2 regions of the Bradyrhizobium sp. URHA0013 genome follow, and region 1 is predicted to be linked to the other one. Evidence: riboswitches for the same ligand, from Rfam matches in the RefSeq annotation. Region 1 holds a riboswitch; the other holds the start of a gene.
What was found. A riboswitch is a leader RNA that binds a small molecule or an ion and turns the genes downstream of it on or off. The one in region 1 is predicted to bind S-adenosylmethionine.
Positions count from the first base shown of each region.

Region 2: linked by a shared signal. The riboswitch ahead of N551_RS0104205 (O-succinylhomoserine sulfhydrylase) and the one ahead of N551_RS0102485 (homoserine O-acetyltransferase) in region 1 are both predicted to bind S-adenosylmethionine.

Region 1 covers NZ_JADK01000003.1:504,170-508,583, reverse strand. Annotated here, with positions in the region: gene N551_RS0102500 (prephenate/arogenate dehydrogenase family protein) at 1-465, opposite strand, end outside; gene hisC (histidinol-phosphate transaminase) at 462-1,556, opposite strand; gene N551_RS0102490 (chorismate mutase) at 1,591-2,439, opposite strand; SAM riboswitch at 2,643-2,722, shown strand; gene N551_RS0102485 (homoserine O-acetyltransferase) at 2,813-4,015, shown strand; gene metW (methionine biosynthesis protein MetW) at 4,029-4,414, shown strand, end outside.
Region 2 covers NZ_JADK01000003.1:836,095-840,508, reverse strand. Annotated here, with positions in the region: gene N551_RS0104210 (SGNH/GDSL hydrolase family protein) at 1-832, shown strand, start outside; gene N551_RS0104205 (O-succinylhomoserine sulfhydrylase) at 956-2,152, opposite strand; SAM riboswitch at 2,223-2,302, opposite strand; gene N551_RS0104200 (2'-deoxycytidine 5'-triphosphate deaminase) at 2,383-3,519, shown strand; gene N551_RS0104195 (PAS domain S-box protein) at 3,625-4,038, shown strand; gene N551_RS0104190 (hypothetical protein) at 4,144-4,414, shown strand, end outside.

The sequences.
Region 1 (4,414 bases):
GCCCTCCGGCGGGGTGAGGATGCACCAGCGGTTGATGAAGAGTTCGGCGAAGCCGGAATCGGGGCCCGAATGCTCGGTGCCTGCGACGGGATGCGCCGGCACGAAATGGATACCTTTCGGCAGATGCGGCGCCATATCCCTGACGATAGCGCCCTTGACCGAGCCGACGTCGGAGATGATCGCGCCGGGCTTGAGATGCGGGGCGATCTCCTGCGCCACCGGGCCGCAGGCGCCGACGGGAATGCAGAGGATAACGAGATCGGCGTCCTTCACGGCTTCTGCATTGGTCGCCACGACCTGATCGACGATGCCGAGCTCCATCACGCGTGCGCGCGTCTTCTCCGAGCGCGCGGTGGTGACGATCTCGGAAGCCAGGCCCTGGAGCTTCGCGGCGCGCGCGATTGAGCCGCCGATCAGGCCGAAGCCGATCAGCGCGACGCGCTGGAAGTGCGGGGTCGCGCTCATCGTCCGGCCATGAAGTCGCGCAGGCCCTCGACGACGAGGCGGTTGGCCTCCTCGGTGCCAATGGTCATGCGCAGCGAATGCGGCAGGCCGTAGTTCTTCAAGCCGCGCAGCACCAGCCCGCGCCTGGTGAGGAAGGCGTCGGCTGCGTCCGAGGTCTTGCCCTCGGTGGGGAAGTGGATCAGCACGAAATTGGCGACGCTCGGCGTCACCTTCAGCCCGAGCTTGCCGATCTCCTCAGCGAGCCAGTTGCGCCAGGTCTCGGTGAATTGCTTCGACATCGCCTGGTGCGCGGTGTCCTCGATCGCGGCAACGGCGGCGTACATGGCCGGCGTCGACACGTTGAAGGGACCGCGGATGCGGTTGACCGCATCGATGATGTGCTCGGGGCCGAACATCCAGCCGATGCGTAGCGCCGCGAGACCATGGATCTTGGAGAAGGTGTGGGTCACCACCGTGTTTTCGGTGGTCGCGACCAGCTCGATCCCCATCTCGTAATCGTTGCGCGAGACGTAGTCGCAATAGGCTGCATCCACCACCAGCAGCACGTGCGAGGGCAGGCCGGCGCGCAGGCGCTTGACCTCGTCGAACGGCAGATAGGTGCCGGTCGGGTTGTTGGGGTTGGCGAGCCAGACCAGTTTTGTGCGCGGCGTGACGGCCTTCAGGATCGTGTCGACATCCGCGGTTAGGTCCTTTTCGGCGGCAACCACGTTCTTCGCGCCGACCGCCATGGTTGCGATCGGGTAGACCAGGAAGCCGTGAGTGGTCGAGATCGCCTCGTCGCCATGGCTGAGATAGGCGTGGGCGAGCAGGTTGAGGATCTCGTCCGAGCCGGCGCCGCAGATGATGCGGTTGGGATCGAGCCCGAAGGTGCGCCCGATCGCTTCGCGCAGCACGCGCGAGGTTCCTTCCGGATAGTCTTCCAGATGATCCGCCACCTGCTTGAACGCCTCGATCGCCTTCGGCGAGGGCCCGAACGGCGTCTCGTTGGCCGAGAGCTTGAACACCTTGCGGCCGGGCTCTGCCACTGGAGTCTTGCCGGGCGTGTAGGGCGCAATATCGAGAATGCCGGGATTCGGCACGGGGCGGGACATCTTCAACTCCGGACTGGCTTAAGCGGTTCGCGACTTACGATTTCGACCCGGTCGGGGGCACCGTATAGCGCGTTGCGTGGCTGCCGACGAGGGCCGTGGAGCGCACCGAGGCCCCCGCTTCGATCAGGGCAGCCTTGATCTTGTCGATGTTGCTTGTCGCGGTGACCGAGACCAGCAGCGCGGCACCGTCGAAGGCGGTGTCGGGCACCGCCACGATCTCGGCGAGCGGCGACAGGGCGCGCGCGACCTCCGCATTCCACCCAGAGACGCGGACGCTGAAGGTCTCGACCTCCGTCACCAGGGCGCTGTCGGCGACGCGCGAGACCGCGAACACGGGCAACGCCGCCGGATGGTCGGCGCGCTCGACAAAGGGCAGCCGCGCGATGATCTTTGGCGCGCCGGCTTCTTCCAGCGACAGCCACCACGGCGTGCGGCTCGAAGTCGCCGAGACCAGCGCCAGATCGCCCTTGGACTTCGCGACGGCCTCGACCGCCGCCTGCGCGCTGAAATGCGCGACGTAAGGCACCGTGAAGCCGAAATGGAATCGCGCGGAATCGCGCATGGCCGGCTCGCTCGCCGAGATGTCGGCGTGCACCGAGAACGGGGCCTGGACATAGGTGAAGGTCGCGATGATGACGCGCCAGATGCTCTCGACCGTATCGAGCGGCAGGATGCCGCGATGACGCTGCACGAGGTCGCGCATCATGGAGGCCTCACGTGCCGGGCGGAACGCCGAGCCGACCTCCTGGGTCTGCTTCACCTGGATCAGGCGGTCGATGATGTCGCCGCGTTGCATCAGCAGGCGATGCATGCCCTCGTCGATCGCGTCGATCTCCTTGCGCAATTCCTGGAGTGATGGTGGCGCGGGGGGACGTTGGGACATGTCTGACAGGTGCTGTTGAGAGGCGTTCCAATGCGGATCAGTCGAGCCGTCACCGCTCTGATGGATATCCTGATTAGGCAGTCGGGGCTGCGAAAGCAAAGAGAAATGCAAAGGGAAATCGGGCCCTTTCCGCCCGTGGCGCGACAGCGAATTTGGCTGATCCGGGCCGTGACTTGACGAAAACCGTCCAAGACGGTAGTTTTTACCCGTTCCGTGGTCATTTGAGCCGGCCGGCTTGCAGCCACGTTAAAAAACTCGCTAAACAGGCCGGGGACGCTTTCGATCCCGGCCGAACCTATCGTTCAGGCCGGGTTTTTCATGGCCTGATGTCAATGCGGTCACCACGACGACCGCAAACGAGGTCGATGGTCAGATGGTTGGCGTCCAGTCAATTCCGAGTCCCGCGATCACCGCCGACGAGCGGTCGCACGAGGTGGATCATCCGAGTTCGCACGTCGCGCAGTTTGGCTTGGAACAGCCGCTGCGGCTCGATTGCGGTGTCGATCTCAGCCCGTTCCAGATCGCCTACCAGACCTATGGCGAGCTGAATGCCGATCGCTCCAACGCGATCCTGATCTGCCATGCGTTGACCGGCGACCAGCACGTCGCCAATGTGCACCCTGTCACCGGCAAGCCCGGCTGGTGGGAGACTTTGGTCGGCTCGGGCCGACCGCTCGATCCCAGCGAGTATTTTATCATCTGCTCCAACGTGATCGGCGGCTGCATGGGCTCGACCGGTCCGGCTTCGATCAATCCGGCGACCGGCAAGGTTTGGGGCCTCGATTTCCCCGTCATCACCATCCCCGACATGGTGCGCGCGCAGGCGATGCTGATCGACCGGCTCGGCATCGACACGCTGTTCGCAGTCGTCGGCGGCTCGATGGGCGGCATGCAAGTGCTGCAATGGACGGCGGCGTATCCGAGCCGGGTGTTCTCCGCGCTGGCGATCGCCTGCTCGACACGACATTCGGCGCAGAACATCGCGTTCCACGAGCTTGGCCGCCAGGCGGTGATGGCCGATCCCGACTGGCACCATGGCGGCTATGCCGATCAAGGTATCCATCCGCATCGTGGGCTCGCTGTTGCCCGGATGGCGGCGCACATCACCTATCTCTCCGACGCCGCGCTGCATCGCAAATTCGGACGGCGGATGCAGGACCGCGAGCTGCCGACCTTCTCGTTCGACGCCGACTTCCAGGTCGAGTCCTACCTGCGCTACCAGGGCTCGTCCTTTGTCGAACGCTTCGATGCCAACTCCTATCTCTATCTGACCCGCGCGATGGATTATTTCGACATCGCCGGCGACCATGGCGGCGTGCTGGCGAAGGCGTTCGCGGGAATCCAGACCCGGTTCTGCGTGGTCTCCTTCACCAGCGACTGGCTGTTCCCGACCTCGGAATCGCGCGCACTGGTGCACGCGTTGAATGCGTCGAGCGCGCGGGTGTCGTTCGCCGAGATCGAGACCGATCGCGGTCACGACGCGTTCCTCCTCGACGTGCCCGAGTTCTTCGACATCGGCCGTGCGTTCCTGCAGTCGGCAGGCAAGGCGCGCGGGCTCACCGCCAAGAAAGCTTAAAGGACGGCTAGTCATGTCTGTACAGGAAGCGCTGCCGCTGGGCGGCCTTGCGACCGGGCAGCCCGGTGATTTTCGCGCCGACCATGTGCTGGTGGCCGAGATGGTCAAGCCGGGCTCGAAGGTGCTCGACGTCGGGTGTGGCGAAGGCGACCTGCTCCAGCTGCTGGAAACCCGCGGCATCGACGGCCGCGGCATCGAGCTGTCGCGCGAGGGCGTCAACCGCTGCGTCGCCAAGGGTCTTGCGGTGGTGCAGGGCGATGCCGACACCGACCTCGTGAATTATCCGGATGACGCCTTTGACTACGTGATCCTGTCGCAAACCTTGCAGGCGACGCGGCAGCCCAAGGTCGTGCTCGAGAATCTCTTGCGCATCGGCCGCCGCGCCATCGTGTCGTTCCC
Region 2 (4,414 bases), 330 kb from region 1:
GTCCCAGACCACCGTCGCAGCGACGTCCCCCGACCAGCGCGGCATCACGGCGCGCGCCATCGACAAGGTGAAGCAGGTCGCGAAATCCGCCGGCGACATCTTTAGCCGCGTCCCCTGCCTGTCGCCGAAGGGCGGCGCGAAGGCAATGGGCTCGCTGCCGCATGTCGCGGGCAAGCTCGTCGCCGGCCAGCCCGTCGTCATCGTCGCATTCGGCTCGTCGTCGACCGCGGGATTCGGCGCGAGCTCGCCGGAGTTCAACTATCCCAATCGCCTTGCCGCGCAGCTGCACCGGCACTATCCGACTGCCGACATCACCGTCGTCAATGCCGGCGTCGGCGGCGAGGACGCACCCGAGATGATGAAGCGCCTCCAGAAAGAGGTGATCGACGTGCATCCGGATCTGGTGATCTGGCAGGTCGGCACCAATGCCGTGCTGCGCAATCTCGATCCCGGCGATACCGCCAAACTGGTCGAGGACGGCATCAGCCGCATCCAGGCTGCCGGCGGCACTGACGTCGTGCTGGTCGATCCGCAATATTCGCCCGCCGTCAACCAGCGCGCGGACAGCGCCGGCAAGATGGTGAAGTTGCTCGGCAAGGTCGCCGAGCTTCGTCATGTCGGCATCTTCCCGCGCTTCGAGGTGATGCGCGACTGGCACGAGAAGCAGTCGATTCCGGTCGAGAGCTTCGTGATCGCCGACGGCCTGCACATGAACGATTGGGGCTACGCCTGCTTCGCCCAGCTCCTCGGCGACGACATCATCCGCTCTGTCGGCCAGATCAAGCTCGGCGTCAACGTGCCCGCGGACGTGCGGACCTATCGGCCGATGTAAGCATCGGTGCGTAGGGTGGGCGAAGGCGCGCTCTTCGCGCGCCGTGCCCACCATCCATCGGCGCTGCCATCGTGAATGGTGGGCACGCTTCGCTTTGACCACCCCACGATGTCGAATGCGTGGCTACGCCTTCTCCAGCGCCGCGGTCAGATCCTCGATCAGATCGTCCGCGTGCTCAAGCCCCGCCGAGAAGCGGATGAAGCCCCCGCTGATGCCGAGCGCGGCGCGGTCCTCCGGCTTGAGGCGCTGATGCGTCGTCGTTGCCGGATGCGTGACGAGGCTCTTGGCGTCGCCGAGATTGTTCGAGATCTTGGCGAGCTTGAGCTCGTTGAGCACGCGGAACGCCGCCTGCTTGCCGCCCTTGACCTCGAGGCCGACCAGCGTCGAGCCGCCGCGCATCTGCTTCTTCACCAATGCGGCCTGCGGATGATCGGCGCGGCCGGGGAACACCAGCCGTGAAATCTTCGGATGGCTCGCCAGCACGTCCGCGATGCGCGCCGCCGTCTCGGTCTGCGCGCGCACGCGCACGGCGAGCGTCTCCAGGCCCTTGAGCAGGACCCACGCGTTGAACGGCGAGATCGACGGGCCGGTCTGGCGCATGAAATTGTGGATGTGCTCGGCGATGAACGCTTCCGAGGACAGGATGATGCCGCCGAGACAGCGGCCCTGGCCATCGATGTGCTTGGTCGCGGAATAGACCACGACGTCGGCGCCGAGCGCGAGCGGGCTCTGCCAGATCGGAGTGGCGAACACGTTGTCGACGACGAGCCGCGCGCCGCCGCTGTGCGCGATCTCTGCGATGCCGGGAATGTCGAGTACATCCAGCGTCGGGTTGGTCGGGCTCTCCAGGAAAAACGTCTTGGTGTTCGGCTTCATGGCGCGCTGCCACTGGTCGAGATCGAGGCCGTCGACCAGCGTGGTCTCGATGCCGTAGCGCGGCAGCAAATCCTGCACGACGTAGAGACACGAGCCGAACAGCGCGCGCGAGGCCACGACGTGATCGCCGGCCTTGAGCGGCGCCAGGATCGCGGTCGTCACCGCGGCCATGCCGGTCGCGGCGGAACGTGCCGCTTCGGCGCCTTCGAGCTCGATCATGCGCCGCTCGAACATCGAGATGGTCGGATTGGAGTAGCGTGAATAGATGAAGCCGGGGTCCTCGCCCTTGAACCGCGCCTCGCACTCCTCGGCGCTGTTGTAGACGTAGCCCTGGGTCAGGAACAGCGACTCCGACGTCTCGCCATATTGCGAGCGCAGGGTGCCGGAATGGACCAGGCGGGTTTCGGGACGGTAGGACGCGGTGGACGCCGGGGACTTCGACATAGGACCTCCTGAAGTGACCATCGAAAATGGTCACAAAAAAACCGGCCTGGAATATCTCCACGGGCCGGGATCACAGAGGTCCCCGGCCTGTTTAGCGACTTATTTAACGTGGCTGCAAGCCGGCCGGCTCAAATCACCACGGGATAAGTCATGCTCATATTCCGCAATGCCCTTTCCGTCAAGACGTCCATCGGATAGCCGTAAAACGCTCATATTTCCCGCATGTCGGGATGTGTTTGATCCCTGATGAGGACCCCGGGTTGACGTTCACGGTCGCCGCCGACGCCAATGGTATCCTGCCCGACCGCATGATCGCGGCGATGGCGGAGGGTGGTCTCATCCTGCCCGCTTACGACTTCGTCGAAAGCCAGATCCAGCCGGCGAGCCTCGATTTGCGCCTCGGCGACATTGCCTATCGCGTTCGCGCCAGCTTCCTGCCCGGTCCCGGCGCCACCGTCGCCGAGCGCATCGACGAGTTGAAGCTGCACGAGTTCAGCCTCGCCGACGGCGCCGTGCTGGAGACCAACTGCGTCTACATCGTGCCGCTGCTCGAAAGCCTTGCGCTGCCGCCGGAGATCGTCGCGGCCGCCAACCCGAAAAGCTCGACCGGCCGGCTCGACGTCTTCACCCGCGTGATCGCCGACGGCACCCGCCGCTTCGACATGATCGGTGCCGGCTATCACGGTCCGCTCTATGCCGAGATCAGTCCGAAGACGTTCCCGGTGCTGGTCAGCGAGGGCTCGCGCCTGAGCCAGGTGCGCTTCCGCACCGGCGATGCCATCCTCAACATCGACGACCTCGAGGCGCTGCATGCGACCGAGCGTCTCGTCGATATCGATGACGCCGATCTCACCGGCGGCGTCGCCGTCTCGGTTGATCTTTCCGGCGAAAAGAGCGGCGGCTTCGTCGGCTACCGCGCCAAGCGCCACACCGGCGTCATCGACGTCGATCGCCGCGCCGGCTATTCCGTCGAGGAGTTCTGGGAGCCGATCTCGGCCCGCCCCGACGGCAGCCTGATCCTCGATCCCGGCGAGTTCTATATCCTCGCGTCGAAAGAGGCCGTGCAGGTGCCGCCCGATTACGCCGCGGAGATGGTGCCGTTCGATCCGCTGGTCGGCGAGTTCCGCGTGCACTACGCCGGATTCTTCGATCCCGGCTTCGGTTATGCCGGCGCTGGCGGGCTGGGGTCGCGCGCCGTGCTCGAAGTGCGCTCGCGCGAGGTGCCGTTCATCCTCGAGCACGGCCAGATCGTCGGCCGCCTCGTCTACGAGAAGATGCTGGCCCGTCCCGACGCGATGTACGGCCAGCGCATCGGCTCCAACTACCAGGCGCAGGGCCTGAAGCTGAGCAAGCATTTCCGGGTGTAGCGATCACCCGTCGCCCGGATGGAGCGCAAGCGTCATCCGGGAAAGTCTCACTTGTGGCACGATCCCGGCTTACGCTGTGCTCCATCGGGGCCACCAGGTGCTGACATGACCAATCCATCCCAACTCGACGCAAACATCCTCGACGGCGTCGCCGATGCGCTGATCTATTCGGATCGCTCCGGCACCATCATGCGCTGGAATCGCGCATCGTCCGCACTGTTCGGCTTCTCCGCGGACGAAGCGCTGGGCCAGAATCTCGACCTGATCATTCCCGAACATCTGCGCGCCGCGCACTGGAAGGGTTTCGAGGCCGCACTAGCCAGCGGCGCGATGAAGCTTGCGGGCAAGCCGACACTGACCCGCGCGCTGCACAAGGACGGGCGCAAGCTCTACATCGAGATGACCTTCGCGCTGGTGCGGGACGCCGCTGGAGTGGTGCAGGGATCGGTGGCGATGGCACGCGACGTCACCGACCGCGTCGAGCGCGAGCGTGCCGCCAGAGTTGCGCAAAATTCGTGATGCGGAATTGGCGAGCCGGCGTGCAGGGCGCCCTGCATGCGGCTCAGCTTGTCCGTCGCCGGCTGCAGTGACACACTCCAATCAAAACAACGATCGGGAGCAAACATGACCGCCGCATCTGACCCCGCGCAGGAAGCTCAATGGAAACGCTGGCGCGCGGTTGCCGATCTCTATCACGCCTACTTCACCGGCCTGATCCTCACCGTGGTCACGCGTCGCGGCACGGCAGATGCCGCGGAGTTCGTCTTTCGCGTGTTCCGCCGCCAGCAGCAGGAGCGCTTCCTGCTGGGGCTGGAGAAGCTCGGGCTGAGCCATCTGCCGCCAGCAGTCGCCGCCGCGCAATATCACTACCTCTCGAACTGGATCGGCGGCGTGC